DNA from 2 places in the Pseudoalteromonas sp. Bsw20308 genome. Region 2 is predicted to be linked to the other one. Evidence: predicted binding sites of a transcription regulator. Region 2 holds the regulator's gene; the other holds the start of a gene.
The links. Region 2 encodes FliA, which starts transcription of late flagellar genes. Its sites were predicted from a motif close to CTAAAGNTNNNNNNNNNNNNGCCGATA; they were not measured.
Positions count from the first base shown of each region.

Region 1: the regulator FliA is predicted to act here: its motif matches at 3,158-3,184, upstream of D172_RS11240 (VC2046/SO_2500 family protein).

Region 1 is NZ_CP013138.1:2,599,028-2,607,749, reverse strand. It holds gene D172_RS11270 (class I SAM-dependent methyltransferase) at 1-368, opposite strand, end outside; gene D172_RS11265 (HD domain-containing protein) at 433-1,164, shown strand; gene D172_RS11260 (VOC family protein) at 1,181-1,636, shown strand; gene D172_RS11255 (M48 family metallopeptidase) at 2,147-2,845, shown strand; tRNA gene D172_RS11250 (tRNA-Tyr) at 2,888-2,972, opposite strand; tRNA gene D172_RS11245 (tRNA-Tyr) at 3,022-3,106, opposite strand; gene D172_RS11240 (VC2046/SO_2500 family protein) at 3,219-3,746, shown strand; gene D172_RS11235 (DUF6172 family protein) at 4,005-4,307, shown strand; gene D172_RS11230 (YchJ family protein) at 4,927-5,406, opposite strand; gene D172_RS11225 (SulA-like leucine-rich domain-containing protein) at 5,444-5,878, opposite strand; gene D172_RS11220 (tetratricopeptide repeat protein) at 6,169-6,633, opposite strand; gene D172_RS11215 (NCS2 family permease) at 6,751-8,043, shown strand; gene D172_RS11210 (L-serine ammonia-lyase) at 8,102-8,722, opposite strand, start outside.
Region 2 is NZ_CP013138.1:3,021,849-3,030,570, reverse strand. It holds gene flhA (flagellar biosynthesis protein FlhA) at 1-1,201, shown strand, start outside; gene flhF (flagellar biosynthesis protein FlhF) at 1,222-2,706, shown strand; gene D172_RS13360 (MinD/ParA family ATP-binding protein) at 2,699-3,559, shown strand; gene D172_RS13355 (RNA polymerase sigma factor FliA) at 3,586-4,296, shown strand; gene cheY (chemotaxis response regulator CheY) at 4,337-4,720, shown strand; gene D172_RS13345 (protein phosphatase CheZ) at 4,738-5,505, shown strand; gene D172_RS13340 (chemotaxis protein CheA) at 5,521-7,710, shown strand; gene D172_RS13335 (protein-glutamate methylesterase/protein-glutamine glutaminase) at 7,772-8,722, shown strand, end outside.

The DNA.
Region 1 (8,722 bases), 420 kb from region 2:
ACATTATCAAATTTATCGATTGTAACGCCTGGTAAGTAATCAGACTCAGCTGCACATAATCTAAAGCCTGTTAATCCGCCTTCTTCTATTACTTGGCTCCGTGCTTCTAATGAGCGACGTAAACGGCGTTCAAAAAAGTTTTGATCGATGATTTCTTTTTCGTCAAAGCTCCAAACACGTGCACGAATTTGTGAATGAGGGCTATAAGCAGCAGTTGCTAAAAACTTACCTTCGCTATCGTGAATCGTTACTGTGTCGCCTAATCCAGGTTTACCTTTAATTTTTTTGATGGCTTTTGAAAATAACCAAGGGTGTTTTCTTTTTAATGATTTATCGCGACCAGCTTGTAGGTAAACGGCAGATGACATAAGGCTTCTCAGTAGTAATAAATAAGCGCTGTATTTTAGTCAAGCAGCGGGCAACATACAATGAATGTTTTGCAAGAGGGCTATAAAGCACGGTAAAGTACTAATAATTCACTTATTAATTAGCTTTTGGAACCTGAAAGTGCCTGACGCCGTTTTAAGCCCCGATTTACAAATACTTAATTCACAATGCAGAGAATTTATAACCTCTTTAGTGCATGCCGATGTGGCTCACGATATTACGCATATAGAGCGAGTGGTGCGCGTTGCAATAAAACTATGTAATGCAGAGCAGGCTAATATGTCAGTTGTATTACCTGCAGCGTGGATGCATGACTGTGTGGCGGTGGCTAAAAACCACCCTGATCGTGCAAAAGCCTCTACTATGGCAGCAGATAAGGCACTGGAATTTTTAAAATCGATTGATTATGACGAGTCACTTTTTGATGATATTCATCATGCTATTGCGGCTCATAGCTTTAGCGCAAATATAGAAATTAAAACAGTTGAGGCGCAAATAGTACAAGATGCTGACAGAATGGATGCACTAGGTGCGATTGGAGTGAGTCGATGTATGAAAGTTGGCGGCTCAATTTCTCGGTTATTGTATAACCCAGAAGACCCTTTTTGTATTGAACGAGAAGCTGATGATAAAAAATATACACTTGATCATTTTTTTATAAAACTATTACATATTGCTCAAAGCATGAATACCCCATCAGCTAAAGCAGAAGCGAATAGGCGTACAGTTTACATGCATGAGTTTTTAGAGCAATTAAAGTCAGAAATTGGTGAGTAACGTGGATAATAAAAATATGCCTAAATTGTCAGGTATTGATCATTGCCATTTGAATGTTGAAAATTTATCGAATGCAGTTAAATGGTATGAGCGCGTTTTAGGTTTTAGTATAGTACCCGAACTTGCTTTTTGGAATGAGGACGGACGAGGACCTTTAACGCTCGAGGATGCTAGTTCAAAGACTCGTTTAGCACTTTTTGAAGGTGAGGGGCGCAGTAAAGGAATTGCATTTTTGGCAACAGGGGAGCAATTTATACAGTGGCTTAGTCATCTTGAAAGTTTAAATATAAAAGCGGTTCTTGCTGATCATGGTGTAACGTTTTCAATGTATTTTAAAGATGACAGTGGTAATAGCCATGAGATCACATCTCATGATTACTCGTATATAAAACTTTACTATCCATCGGTTAACTTAGGTTCGCATTCATCTAAAAAAGCTAATGTAGTTAATCCTATAATTCCCATTATATGAATTTATGTGTAAGTTTTTATCATACTGCTATCACTTTGAATAATATCTAATTGGGGTTTATTCGCTGCTTTTTTGTTTCAAGTGAAACTGTATTTTTTAGCAATTATTTGTGCTTGTACAGTTAACATAAGTGCCAGACATGCGCTGTTTTTAGGATTCAACCTAAAGGTAATTTACGTTTTGTCGCTGCACAAATATAGGTGAAAATCGTGATCAGGACGCAGAAGCTTTGCTAGGTTTTTACTTGTTTTCACATGGATGTAAGTCAGTAAGGTAACGCATGAAAAGTTACCGACCCCACTAGGTGACACACCTCACGCAGCGATTAAATCGCTCTTAGATAAAATGAACTTTAATATTGTAAGGTCAGCAAGGCTTGGTCTTCTATTATCGTTTGAAGCAGTTAGATATAAAGTTTTCACTTAGTTATAGACCTGTTTTTTATTATTAATTAGATCCCATACTTAAGCCTATTGGTATAAAATATTAGAAATTTCGTGTTGGTTAAATGTGGTAGAACTGTTGTTTGAGTATCAATTAAAGCGAAGTGCCCGACGTAAGACTGTTGCTATTAAAGTGCACCAACGGTCAATAACCGTTTATGCGCCTCATTATGTTCCTAAAAAACAGTTGGATTTATGGTTGGTTGAGAAACGAGATTGGGTAAATAGCCAACTTGATAAACAGATTAATATTGCAGACTCAAAGCAATATCCACTCGAAACACATAAAATTCTAATTTTCTCAAATCTTATAGACATAACGTTTGAACACGCTTTGCATTCTCAAGTTATAGAGCATGAGAATACATTAAGCGTATTGTGTTCTTCTCGAGTGAGCCATAAAAAATTGAAGTATAAAACATTACTTGAGGCGTATTTAACTGAAAAATTAGGATTATATATTGATATGCGTCTTGCCCACTTTTGTAAACTAATGGAGGAACCTTTACCGAATGATTTACGAATACGTATCTATAAACGTAAATGGGGGAGTTGTAATAGTAAACGTGAGCTTACGTTTAACTTACTCTTGATTGGAGCCAAAAAATCAATTATAGACTACGTCATAGTCCACGAGTTGGCGCATTTACGTCACTTAGACCACAGTCGTGTATTTTGGCAACGTGTAGCTAAGTTTTATCCGGATCATAAGATAGCATCAGATTGGTTAAAGAATAATGGACAAAGTTTACAGTGGGAATTTTAAAAAATATTGAAGTTTAAAATATAAGGTATTTTAGAAGAAAAGTGGTGGAGGGAGCTGGATTCGAACCAGCGAAGGCTGAGCCGTCAGATTTACAGTCTGATCCCTTTGGCCGCTCGGGAACCCCTCCACACTAATTTTGTTACACTTGGCCCCACTTAACTTAGCGGTAAGAAAAGTGGTGGAGGGAGCTGGATTCGAACCAGCGAAGGCTGAGCCGTCAGATTTACAGTCTGATCCCTTTGGCCGCTCGGGAACCCCTCCAGTGCAACGGCGCTGATAATAGCAAAACTTATATTTAAGTAAAGAAAAAAGCTAAAGAAAAATGAAATAAAGCCGATAAATATCTATTACCTACAATAATCGGCTAAAGTCTATGCAAATCGACGATTTGTTAATCACAGAGAGTCAACTAAGTACACGGTTGAATAAAAGTGTACACGAACAACGTCGAGGAGAGTTTTCTCTTTTATTGGCAATGTTATCCCACGATGCGCTTGATTTTAGTCAGTTCCATTTTCCAAAAACAGATATTGAAAACCCTATTGTTGAAGAAGAGACACTTCGTAAGCAATTTGGTTCGGGTCCGAAGCAGCCTTTAGCACCGGATGAGTTTAATATGTTGATTGGGCAACACAACGCCGCTTTATTATCAAATGTGGGAGAGCATGCAGGTATGAGCGATATTAAGTTACGACACTGCTTAAACCCTGAACCACTTTCAATAAGAAATGATTTAGCTCATATTCCACTCAATGTGCTTGATAATTGTGAGCTAGCTGTGCGCAGACGTATTAAGAACAAAGAGACTCAGCTATCGCATCCGCAAATGGACGTAGCTTCATTCTATGATGGTCTTAATGATGAATCATTACATCAACCGCTTCACTTAGCTACAGCATAATATTGACCTACAAAATAATTTATCTATCTACGATTTCAAATTAGCTTATGTCAGGCCCAGTAAAACAAGCTTTAAATGGTCATTTTTATAATAATGATGGCTAAAAAGAGAGGCTTTGTAGCTATTTATAATGTTAATTGCCTAAAAATTGATTTAGTTTAAAAAAAGCATCCAAAAATTTAATGCAATTGCTATAATGATGTCAAATGGTATGACATGAAATGCCGTTATCATTAAACCAAGGTAATTAGGAACGTAATGAAGAAAACATTCACGCTGAATCACGAGAAAATCAAATACCCTCGTATGGTCGATGCTGCAAAGCACGAAGTGAAAAAATATTTGAAAAGAGAACGTAATAAAACGCTACCTGAAGATGCTGATTACTGGGCATTTGACTGTAAGTTTGGTAATACAGCTGAAGATGCTCAAGTAGTGCACGTTGCAGAGATTAGCAATCATATCAGCGACATCGAAAAGCAAGATTTAAAGTCTTTCTACGTAGAGATTTTAGCAAAGCCGGCACAGCGTCAACAAGCTGATTTAGATGACGACGAGTAACTCTTAAATTTTAAGTACTCGTAAAAGTAGAGATGGACCCAAGTGGTCCATTTTTGTTATGTGTTATGTGGGTTTTAATATCAATCTGAATAATACTAACCAACTAACCAATCCGCAATAATGCTTAATCAGTTTGAGGGATTAAATCTGACGCTAACGGCGTTAAAAATTTCTGATATAGACCAATTAAATAACGATTTTTTGTCTTGTTATCGACACGATTCTGTTATCTAAAAATAGATCACTTAATTAAAAAAGTTGGTATAAGTATTTGAACAATATAAATTATCTAATAACCCTATAATACCAACCTGCATAAATCTTTGATCAATTTAACGAATTAAATTGCACTATAACGTCGTTAAAAATTTTTCATTTAGAACAACTAGATACAAAAACTTTTGCCTAGTTCTAGCGTAATTTTCTTAACGTTAGATAGACCCCATACATAAGCAGATTGGTATAAAAATTTTATTTAGAGACGCTGAGTTTTTTGGAAATAAATAACTTTTCGTGCGTATGCGCCACATTAAGTTAAATAATATGTACAAAACTAGAGTACATATCATTTAACTAATTAGTGTGTTTCAAAATACCTGATGCCTGGGTAAGTTGAGGTTTATAGGCTATGGCACTTTTTATACTTTTTAGTACTGCCACATGGGCAATCATCGTTCCTGCCAATTTTTATATCTGCAACAGGTAATATAACGCCGTCAGAATATTTCCACTGATTTTTTTCTTTAATGAATTTTGATTGTTCGTGCAATTCACAGTATAAATTATCATAAAAGTAGTGCGCTTTAAATTCTACAAAACCCTGACTATCATCGTGCCCTGAGTCTATAATTGTCAGTTTTATAAAGCGGCAACCATCTGCAAATTCTTTAATTTCTTTAACGGGGTTTTCGGGCTGTTTATCTGTTGTATATGTTTGATAAATATACTTAGCATTTTTGAGTGCATAAGCACTATAACGAGAGCGCATAAGTAGCTCTGGTGTTTGAGGATGCTGTATTGCCAAATGAAAAGGTTCGCAGCAGTCAACATAATTTTGTTGGCTGCCACAAAGACATAATGTTTTATTCAGTGAGGTCATAATTTTGGTGTAAAGCTAAAATGTTAGTTTAACAAGATTATTGAGCTAGTAATATCTCTGTGGTTTGTTTGTTTTTCGTGAAGCAATATAACTTTGTATTTGTTTTACTCATATCCAGAGATAAGCTAGTTAATAGCTGGTTATTAACTATATCAGTCCAAGTAATTACAGCTGCAAAATTACCGTTGTGTAAAGCCGAATTTAATACGTACTCTAGATTCACTAAGTGTTTTTGTCTAATAACGAGTAATTTACTCGTATCGATAGAGCACGAATCAAGTAGCGCTTTACTAGGGACGTGATCGGGTGCGATTAATAATGTCCAAGCATTTAAGCTATTGTATTGATGTAATACTTTTAATAGCTCAAATGTTGCCGAAATTTCATCTTCAATTTCAATTAAATTAACACAATCGCTTTTATTGTCTTGTTGGTAGCTTTTAACTGTTCGTACGGTAATTGGTTGTAACATATCGCTTCACTCACTGGGTTTTTATACAGTATTTACATACAGTAGTTTATACAGTGTTTGTGTGCAAGTGTTTTTTGCTATTTTTTTGTACGATAATTTAAGATTTAGACTTTTTTTAAATTGTCATTTTTTTAAGTTATTAATATTTAATGATTTAAATTTACCTTTATGTTGTTGTTTCCAACTGTGCATTATTGTGTTGAATACTGTATACACCTGTTGAAGGTTGATATGGCAGCTTTAAATAATGATTTCATGTGTAAATTACAGCATAGTTTCGTATGTGTAATTTACTCTTCGTTAGCGTTATTTGGTATTAGGTGAGAAAACTGCAATTGGTGAATTTGTTCATATAAACTTGCAGCGTAGCATTGGGCATCTTTAAAGCGTTTAGTTTCAATGTGTTTACGCAAGTCAGTTAATGCAGTAGTTGCTGGCTCGTGACCTTGACTACTTGATAAGCTTAGCCATGCAACAGCATGAAATACACTTTGCGGAACACCTTGGCCTTTTACAAAAAATAGTCCTAAGTAAAATTGTGCTCGAAGTTCTCCAGACATCGCAGCTAAACGCATCCACTTCGCAGCAAGTGCATTTTGATTGTTTTTTAAATAATACAGTGCTTTGTTAAGTGTATTTTGCTGACTATTTTCGTTAGTTGGCGTTGAGTTAGTGTCGCTAGGTTGCGTGACAAAGGACAGTATATTGTCTAACTGCTGCTCTAAATCTTGGCCTGTCGGTGTTGTTTTTATCATGCTCACTCATTCGTTATGTAACTAAGTCAATAGTTTAGTATATCGCAAGGTAAAATGTCCTGTAAAAGATGATTTTTATGTTAAAATATTGCCACTTTTTACAACCATAAGTCTATTATGCTCGAAGCTTTATTTAAAATTAGTGAGAATGGCTCATCAGTCCGCCGTGAATGCATTGCGGGTATTACTACATTTATCACAATGGTTTACATTGTATTTGTTAACCCTGCCATGTTAGCAGAGGCTGGAATGGATCAGGGAGCTGCTTTTGTAGCAACTTGTATTGCAGCTGCTATTGGTTGTTTTATTATGGGGTTGTGGGCTAATTATCCTTTAGCATTAGCGCCTGGAATGGGGTTAAATGCATTTTTTACATATGGTGTTGTATTAGGGATGGGTTACACATGGCAGGCGGCATTAGGTGCTGTTTTTATGTCTGGGTGTATATTTTTACTTCTAAGCCTGTTTAAAGTTCGTGAGTGGATTATTAATGCCATTCCTTTGGTTTTAAAGCGGGCCATTGCAACGGGTATTGGCGCATTTTTAGCTTTAATTGCTCTTAAAAATGCGGGGATCATCGTTGCCAGCCCTGCAACGTTAGTACAATTAGGTGATATAACTTCAGCTGGCCCATTATTAGCTATTTTCAGCTTTTTTATTATTGCTGCGCTTTTATATCGTAACTTTAAAAGTGGTGTGTTAATTAGTATTTTATTAGTGACCGGTATCGCACTGGCTTTAGGGCTTGTTGAATACCATGGAATTGTTGCTACGCCTCCTTCTATTTTACCTACTTTTATGCAGCTTGACTTTGGTGCTGCACTTGAATTGTCTATGTTGAGTGTTATTTTCGCATTTTTGTTTGTGGATTTATTTGATACCTCGGGTACTTTAGTTGCAGTTACTCAAAAAGCAGGGCTTGCTGATGAAAAAGGAAATATGCCTCGGTTAGGAAGAGCGCTAAGTGCTGACAGTACAGCAACAATTGCAGGCGCTATGTTGGGCACTTCTACTACAACATCTTATATAGAGTCTGTTGCAGGTGTATCTGTAGGTGGGCGTACTGGTTTAACAGCGGTTGTGGTAGGTATTTGCTTTTTACTTATGATGTTTTTTGCACCACTTGCGCAAATGGTACCAGCTTACGCAACCGCTGGAGCCATTTTATATGTTGCAGTTTTAATGCTACAAAATCTGAAGTTTGTTAATTGGGATGATATGACCGATGCCATTCCCGTTACAGTCGTTTTACTGATGACGCCATTAACGTTTTCAATTGCTCATGGTATAGCACTTGGTTTTATATCTTATACGGTAGTAAAAGTGTTGTGTGGTAAGCAAGACGAAGTCACAATTAGCGTATGGATTTTAACGGCACTGTTTATTATTAAATTTGCATTTTTGTCTTAAATTTATACAGCTAGATAAAAAAGGCCATACAAATTTGTATGGCCTTTTTTAGTTATTTTTAACATTCAATAATATTAACAGCCAATCCACCGCGAGCGGTTTCTTTGTATTTGGTTTTCATATCGTTGCCGGTTTCAAGCATGGTTTTAATCACTTTATCAAGTGATACCTTTTGCTCGCCACTGCCACGAATAGCTAAACGTGAGGCATTAATTGCTTTAATCGCGCCCATTGCATTGCGTTCAATACATGGCACTTGTACTAAGCCACCAACAGGGTCGCACGTGAGGCCTAAATTATGTTCCATACCAATTTCTGCTGCGTTTTCTACTTGCACAACATTGCCACCAACAATTTCTGTTAATGCGCCTGCTGCCATAGAGCACGCAACGCCAACTTCACCTTGGCAACCTACTTCGGCACCCGATATAGAGGCATTCTTTTTATATAAAATACCAATAGCAGCAGCCGTTAATAAATAACGTGTGGCTATATCGCGGTCTACTTCTTTCACAAATGTGTGATAGTACATAAGTACAGCTGGTAAAATACCCGCAGCACCATTAGTTGGTGCGGTAACTACACGGCCACCTGCCGCATTTTCTTCGTTTACGGCAAGGGCAAATAAATCAACCCAGTCCATTGCACGAAGTGGGTCGTTACTGACTTCTATATTTAG
Region 2 (8,722 bases):
TGGTATGCCGCATTTTGCTTTTTTGAGTTTAGGCGCACTACTTGGTTACTTAGCCTATTACACGCAGCAAAGTAAAATCAAAGCTGCTGCAGCCGAAGCTGAAGAGGCTGCAAATGGCGGAAGCACCGCGACAGGTGTTGCGAATAAACAAGAGCAAAAAGAGCTTGGTTGGGATGATGTTCAGCAAGTTGATGTAATAGGATTAGAAGTAGGGTATAGATTAATTCCGCTGGTTGATCAATCACAAGGTGGTGAACTACTCAACCGGATTAAAGGAGTGCGTAAAAAGCTTTCTCAAGAGCTTGGATTTTTAGTTCCTCCTGTTCATATTCGCGATAATTTAGAACTAGACCCTAATGCTTACAGAATAACGCTAATGGGAGTATCTACTGGTGAGGGGGAGCTTAAGCATGGTGATGAGCTGGCTATTAACCCAGGGCAAGTATTTGGTCCGATAAAAGGAATTGAAACTAAAGATCCTGCATTTGGGTTAGACGCGGTTTGGATTAAACCTGATCAAAAAGACGAAGCTCAATCTTTAGGCTATACCGTTGTTGATTCTGCCACAGTGGTTGCAACTCATATTAGTCAGTTGTTAACTAACAGCGCAGCGTTGTTACTAGGGCATGAAGAAGTTCAAAACTTACTTGATATGCTTGGAAAGAGTCATCCTCGTTTGGTTGAAGGGCTTGTCCCTGATGTATTGCCGTTAACCGCTATTGTAAAAGTACTACAGAACTTATTGAACGAAGGGGTGGCTATTCGCGATATGCGATCAATTGTACAAACCCTTGTTGAGTATGGTCCTCGTAGCCAAGACCCTGATGTATTAACGGCTGCAGTGCGTATTTCTCTGCGTAGATTAATTGTTCAAGATGCGGTTGGAATGTCATCTGAAATACCTGTCATAACCTTGGCGCCTGAGTTGGAACAGATGTTGCATCAGTCATTACAAAATGCAGGCGATGAAGGTGCCGGTATAGAGCCAGGACTTGCAGAGCGACTTCAAGTGTCATTGAATGAAGCGCATCAAAATCAAGAAATGGCCGGTGAACCTTCAATACTGTTAACGTCAGGAATGTTACGTACTGTGTTATCTCGTTTTGTTAAGTACACCATCCCAGGATTAAGGGTGATGTCTTATCAAGAGGTGCCAGACGAAAGACAGATAAAAATTGTCAGCTCTGTAGGCCAACAATAAGATTTTAAAGGGGTTGAATAATGAAAATTAAACGTTTTTTTGCTAAAGATATGCGTACAGCACTTAAAGAAGTGAAAGATGAACTTGGTGTTGATGCGGTTATTATGTCTAACAAAAAGCTGGCTAATGGCGTTGAGATTGTAGCCGCAGTTGATTATGAAAAAGCGGCCCCTAAATCAGTTGCACAGCCGCAAAATACTTTAGCGCGTGCGGATGACTCAGCACAATCACACAGTATACATAATTTTGTAAAGCCAGAGCCACAACGCCCTAAAGCGGCTCCCCAAGCTAGGGTTGCAGATAGTTTAGAAGCTTTACTAGAGCGTCAATCTCCTCGCCCACGTTCACCTGAATTAGCATCAATGTTTTCTCAATCGGGTATTGAAACGACCGATAATTATCAAGAGCCCGTTGTCAAACCTCGCTCAGCGAATATGTTTGCTCGCGAAGATATTGCACCAACACGTCCACAGACCCAAGCCGATAGTTTAGGTTTTGATGACCTAGATCGTGATTTTGATGATCTAGATAGCCCTGTAACACCTCAAGCGCACGTTAAAAATAATGAAAGTGAAGAAATGACGTCAATGCGTGAAGAAATGAACGCTATTCGTCAATTGCTAGAGCACCAAGTATCAGGTTTAATGCAACAAGATATGGCACGCCGTGACCCCACACGTGCTTGTATGATTGACCGTTTAGTTGGTATGGGAATCGATAAAGAAGTTGCAGAACAAATGGCGTGTTTTGTACCTGATGACGTATCTCGCCAACAAGGTTGGAAGGCTTTGTTAACAATGGTCGAAGACCAGATGCAAACTACGAATAATGAAATACTACGTCAAGGTGGTGTTTACGCATTGGTAGGCCCAACTGGTGTGGGGAAAACGACAACAGTTGCAAAGTTAGCTGCTTTAGGCGCACAGAAATACGGTGCAGATAAAGTGGCGCTAATAACCACCGATACATACAGAATTGGTGCTTATGAGCAACTTGCAACATACGGTCGAATTATCGGTTGTGGAGTAAAGCAGGTTAAAGATGCTAATGAATTAGCTGAAGTTTTATACCATTTACGAAATAAACGTCTAGTATTAATTGATACAGCAGGTATGAGTCAACGAGACTTACGTTTAACAGAGCAATTGAATACGCTTATGCGCAATCAACGTGTTGATATTCGTAGTTATTTAGTATTAAGTGCAACAGCGCAAATAAATGTCTTGCAAGAAACAGTACGACACTTCAAAAAAGTGCAGTTAAGTGGTTGTATTTTCACCAAGTTGGATGAATCTTTAAGTTTAGGTGAGATTATTAGTATTGCGATTCAAAATCGCCTTCCAATAGGGTATCTTACTAATGGTCAACGAGTTCCAGAAGACATTCGTGTTGCAAATGCAGAAAAACTAGTAAAAAAAGCTGAGCAATTGTATTTGAAAAGAATAAAAGCACAACATTCACGACACCAAGCAGTGGCGTCGAGCACAGTAGGGATGTATGATTAACACAGTATTAGATCAAGCAAGCGGCCTGCGCAAAATGAGTCAAAACAATAACAACGGCGTAAAAGTTATCGCTGTTACTGGTGGCAAGGGTGGTGTAGGTAAAACAAATGTTTCACTTAACACGGCAATAGCATTAGGCCAGCAAGGTAATCGAGTTTTAGTACTTGATGCCGACTTAGGTCTAGCGAACTGTGATGTGATGCTCGGATTACGGGTTGAACGTAATTTATCACATGTACTTTCTGGTGAGTGTGAACTCGATGAGATTTTAGTTGAAGGTCCTGCAGGAATTAAAATTGTACCAGCGACCTCTGGTTCTCAGAGTATGGTGGAATTATCACCGTCTGAACATGCAGGCCTTATACGCGCTTTTAGCGAATTAAATACCGAATTTGATATCTTAATTGTAGATACCGCTGCGGGTATTTCAGATATGGTACTGAGTTTTTCTCGTGCTGCTCAAGATGTAATGGTTGTAGTGTGCGACGAACCGACTTCAATCACAGATGCTTATGCACTTATTAAAGTGTTAAGTCGTGAGCATGGGGTGTATAAATTCAAAATTGTAGCTAATATGGTTCGTAGTATGCGTGAAGGTCATGAGTTATTTGCAAAACTTTCAAAAGTAACGGACCGATTTTTAGATGTGTCAATGGAGTTGGTTGCAACAATCCCCTATGACGAAAATATGCGTAAGGCAACTCGCCGTCAAAAAGTGATTGTAGAACTTTTTCCTAGTTCTCCTGCTTCAGTTGCCTTTAAAGCACTGGCGACAAGAGCAGTGAAATGGCCTATACCTAACCAACCTTCAGGACATTTAGAGTTTTTTATAGAGAAGCTAGTTAACGGCTAATTATGACAACATTGGTAAATAGAGCTATGGGATATCAATCAACACAAAATTTAAATGTGATTGTTGAAAAACATGCATCGCTAGTCAAAAAAGTGGCATGTCATTTAATTGCTCGTTTGCCTCCAAGTGTCCAACTTGATGACCTAATTCAGTCGGGTATGATAGGCCTAATTGAAGCATCAAAAAACTTTGATGCAACCAAAGGCGCAAGTTTTGAAACGTTCGCGGGAATACGAATTCGCGGTGCCATGCTTGATGAAATGCGCCGTGGTGACTGGGCTCCTCGGTCGGTTCATAGAAAAAGCCGTCTTGTAGCCGAGACGATTGCTGGATTAGAAAGTAACTTAAATCGTGAACCAACCGATATAGAAGTTGCTGAAAAACTTGAAATTTCGTTAAATGAGTACCATCATATTTTAAACGATGTAAACACAAGTAAAGTGTTAGGCATCGAAGACCTCGGGGTCGATGAAGATGTTATTACCACGGCTGGCCAAGATTTAACGCTAGACAAACCGTTTAATAACGTTAAAAATGAACGATTTAATGAATCATTATTAAATGCTATCAAGTCATTACCAGAACGAGACGCAATGGTACTTTCTTTGTACTATAACGATGAAATGAATTTAAAAGAAATTGGACATATACTCGATGTAAGTGAATCGCGTGTAAGTCAGATACATGGTCAGGCGATGATTAAGCTAAAAGCAAAAATCAATGACTGGATAAACTAGTAGTAAGTAAATACAGGTTAAGACCTCACTGGAGGATGTTTTGGATAAAAACATGAAAATTCTTGTTGTTGATGATTTTTCGACAATGAGACGTATTATTAAAAATCTATTGCGCGACTTAGGCTTTACCAACGTCCAAGAAGCGGATGACGGCTCTACAGCCTTACCCATGTTACAAAATCAAGTTTTTGATTTTGTGGTAACAGATTGGAACATGCCAGGAATGCAAGGTATTGATCTTTTGAGAGCGATAAGGGCTGACGATAAATTAAAACACCTTCCTGTTTTAATGGTGACAGCTGAAGCTAAAAAAGAACAAATAATAGCAGCGGCTCAAGCTGGTGTTAATGGCTATATTGTAAAACCATTTACAGCTGGCACATTAAAAACTAAATTAGAAAAAGTGTTCGAACGCTTAGGTTAATAATAGGGGAAAGGCTTATGCCAGCACCTGCTGCGCCTCGGATAACGTTAGAACAAGCTCGTCAGCTCGTCACTTTTTTAGAAAATGGCGAACATGATAAAGCTGATCAACTAATTTTAGATACTGCATCTAAAGAGCAGTCAGAAATATTTGACGAAGTGGGAAAGTTGACGCGTCAACTACATGAAGCTTTAAAAGGCTTTGAGCTAGACACGCGCCTAACAGATCTCACTAACGACGCTATACCTGATGCTAAAAAACGGCTTAATTATGTCATTGAGATGACAGAAAATGCTGCAAATAAAACCATGGATGCGGTTGAGGCGAGTTTACCGATAGCACAACAGTTAGCGGATGAAATATCCCATATCAAACCGACATGGGACCGTCTAATGAGTCGTGAAATTGAACTCGGTGAATTTAAAGTACTGTGCCACAGCATTGATAAATTCATGAGCAGTTCTCATCATAAAACTGATGAGTTACAAAGCTTCATGACTAACATATTAATGGCCCAAGATTATCAAGATTTGACAGGTCAAGTAATTCGCCGAATTATAGAACTTGTTAGGGAAGTTGAAGAAAGCTTACTTCATCTTTTAACTGCTTTTTCTGAACAAGATATCAGTAAAGCAGTCACCCTAAAACCACAAAAAATAGATGACCCAGTTGACCCAGAAACATTAGCAGGTCCTGAAGGGCCTATTATTGATAAAGAATCACGTAATGATGTTGTGTCTGATCAAGATGAAGTCGATGATCTTTTATCAAGTTTGGGCTTCTAAGAGGAGAGTAACTGCATGTTTGAAGTCGATGAAGATATTTTACAAGACTTTCTTGTAGAAGCAGGAGAAATCCTTGAGCTTTTATCTGAACAGTTAGTTGAACTGGAAAACAATCCAGAAGATACCGAGTTGCTAAATGCTATATTTAGAGGCTTTCATACCGTAAAAGGCGGTGCTGGATTCTTAGCTATGACTGAGCTTGTTGACGCATGTCACGGCGCAGAAAATGTATTCGACTTGTTAAGGCAGGGCGTTCGTTCTGTTAATTCTGAGCTAATGGATGTTATCTTACAAGCACTTGATACTATCAATGAAATGTTTGCGACGATTCAAAATCGTGATAAACCAGAACCTGCGGATCCTCAACTACTTGAAGTTTTACATAAGTTAGGTCTCCCCCCCACAGAAGACGAGTTATCAGGTACTTCTCCTGAAGTTGTTGTAGAACAGCCTCAAGAAGCCGCTGAAGCACAAACTCCCAGTACTGATGGTGCGGACCCTTTTGCTTTTGATGAGCTGTTTAGTGGCCCAACTTCATCTGAAACTGACTCTCAAATTGATGAAATTACAGAGGATGAGTTTGAAAACCTACTTGATGAATTACATGGTACAAGCCAAGAATCGGCAGTAAAAGCCCCCACAAATAGTCATGATTTGAATGGTGATATTACAGACGATGAGTTTGATAATTTACTAGACGAGCTTCATGGTGTTGGCAGTTTCGGCTCTGTTGCAGCGCAAGAAAGTAATGTTACACCTGATGTACAAAAGCCATCGCCTTCGACTAACAATACAGATTCATCGAACGATGATATCAGTGATGATGAATTTGAATCACTGTTAGATGAACTTCATGGTAAGGGAACTGCACCTAAATCTTTAGAAAGCACTCCTGCGATTGCTGAAAAACCAGCCGCAAAACAAGCTGTTCCTAAGCCCAAAGCAGCCCCAGTACCAAAAGTTGAAGCATTAAAACCAGTACCTGCAAAACCTGCTGAAAAAACAGCTGCTGCTGCTCCAAAAAAGGCTACTGCACCAACTGCTGAAACGACAGTGCGTGTTGACACTAAACGCTTAGATCAAATTATGAATATGGTCGGTGAATTGGTACTTGTTCGTAACCGCTTAGTTAGCTTGGCTACGAATTCTGAAAGCGAAGCAATGGGTAAAGCTATATCTAACTTAGATGTTGTTACTGCTGATATTCAAGGTGCGGTTATGCAAACCCGCATGCAACCAATTAAAAAAGTGTTTGGCCGATTTCCTCGAGTTGTTCGTGATTTAGCACGCAGCTTAAATAAAGACATTAATCTATTATTAGTTGGTGAAGAGACTGATTTAGATAAAAATTTGGTTGAGGCATTAGCCGACCCTTTAGTGCATTTAGTGCGTAACTCTGTTGATCACGGTATTGAAATGCCAGATTTTCGTGAGGCTGCTGGAAAACCAAGAACAGGTACTGTTACGTTATCAGCATCTCAGCAAGGCGATCATATTTTACTTACCATTAAAGATGATGGTGCTGGTATGGATGCTGAGAAGCTGAAAAAAATAGCGATTAGTAAAGGTGTTCTTGATCACGACCAAGCAAGCCGGCTTTCTGATACTGAAGCATATAATTTAATTTTTGCACCTGGTTTTTCAACAAAAGAAGAGATTTCGGATATTTCAGGTCGTGGCGTTGGTATGGATGTAGTTAAAACCAAAATTACCCAACTTAATGGCTCAGTAAGTATTCAGTCAGAGTTAGGTGTTGGGACTACTTTAGAGATAAAAGTACCATTAACTCTCGCTATCTTGCCGACCTTAATGGTTGTTGTTGGAGAGCAAACATTTGCATTACCACTTGCGGGTGTTAGCGAAATATTCCACCTCGATTTAACTAAAACGAATGTTGTTGATAGTCAATTGACAATTATTGTGCGCAAAAAAGCAATTCCATTGTTTTATCTTGAGCATTGGCTAGTTAAAGGCGCTGACCGCTCTCAGCGTAAAGCACATGGTCATGTAGTTATTGTCCAAATTGGTACACAACAAGTAGGCTTTGTCGTAGATTCGTTAATAGGGCAAGAGGAAGTTGTAATAAAACCTCTTGATGCTTTATTACAAGGAACACCCGGTATGGCTGGTGCTACAATTACTTCCGATGGTGGTATTGCACTTATTTTAGATGTACCAAATATGTTAAAACATTACGCGGGCTGATAATAAATAAAGTAGGTGCACTGTAAAAGTGCCCTACACTTCAATTTAATAAGAGAGCTAAATGGCCGTTAAAGTTTTAGTTGTTGATGATTCTAGCTTTTTTCGCCGCAGAGTGAGCGAAATACTTGAGCAAGACAGCGATATAAAAGTAATAGGTTTTGCTGTGAATGGCAGAGAAGCTGTTGAAAAAACAGCTGAACTACGCCCTGACATGATTACAATGGATGTAGAAATGCCTGTGCTTGACGGTATTAGCGCAGTTAAAGAAATAATGTCGAGTAATCCGACACCAATTTTAATGTTTTCTTCACTAACTCGAGATGGTGCAACGGCAACGCTTGATGCATTAGATGCCGGAGCAATGGATTTTTTACCGAAAAAATTCGAAGATATTGCACGTAACAATGAAGATGCAATAAAGCTTTTACAAGCTAAAGTGAAAGAAATTGGTCGAAGAAGAGTTCCCCGTACATTCAAGCCCATAACACCAGCTAAACCGCAAAGTATGCCATTAGCGACTCCAAGTTCATTAAGGAACACGGCAACGTTAAAGCAGCCAGATAGAAGCTTTCAACGTACGAATTCTAATGCCTCCGTTCATGCTAGTGGTAAAAAATATCAACTTGTTGCTATTGGTACATCGACTGGCGGACCCGTTGCATTACAAACAATATTAACTCAATTACCAGCAAATTTCCCGCATCCTATATTATTAATTCAGCATATGCCTGCCGCATTCACACCTGCATTTGCTTCGCGTTTAAATGGTTTATGCCAGATAAAAGTAAAGGAAGCTCAACAAGGGGATCGATTACAACCAGGGACTGCATACTTGGCTCCAGGTGGCCAACAAATGATGGTTGAGGGGCGTGGGTCTTCAAAAACATTGCGCGTATTTGAAGATAACAGTGAGCGAATAACATATAAACCAAGTGTTGATGTGACTTTTGCAAGCGTTGCAAAAGCTTGTCAAGGTGACGTACTGGCTATTGTTCTTACTGGTATGGGGGCT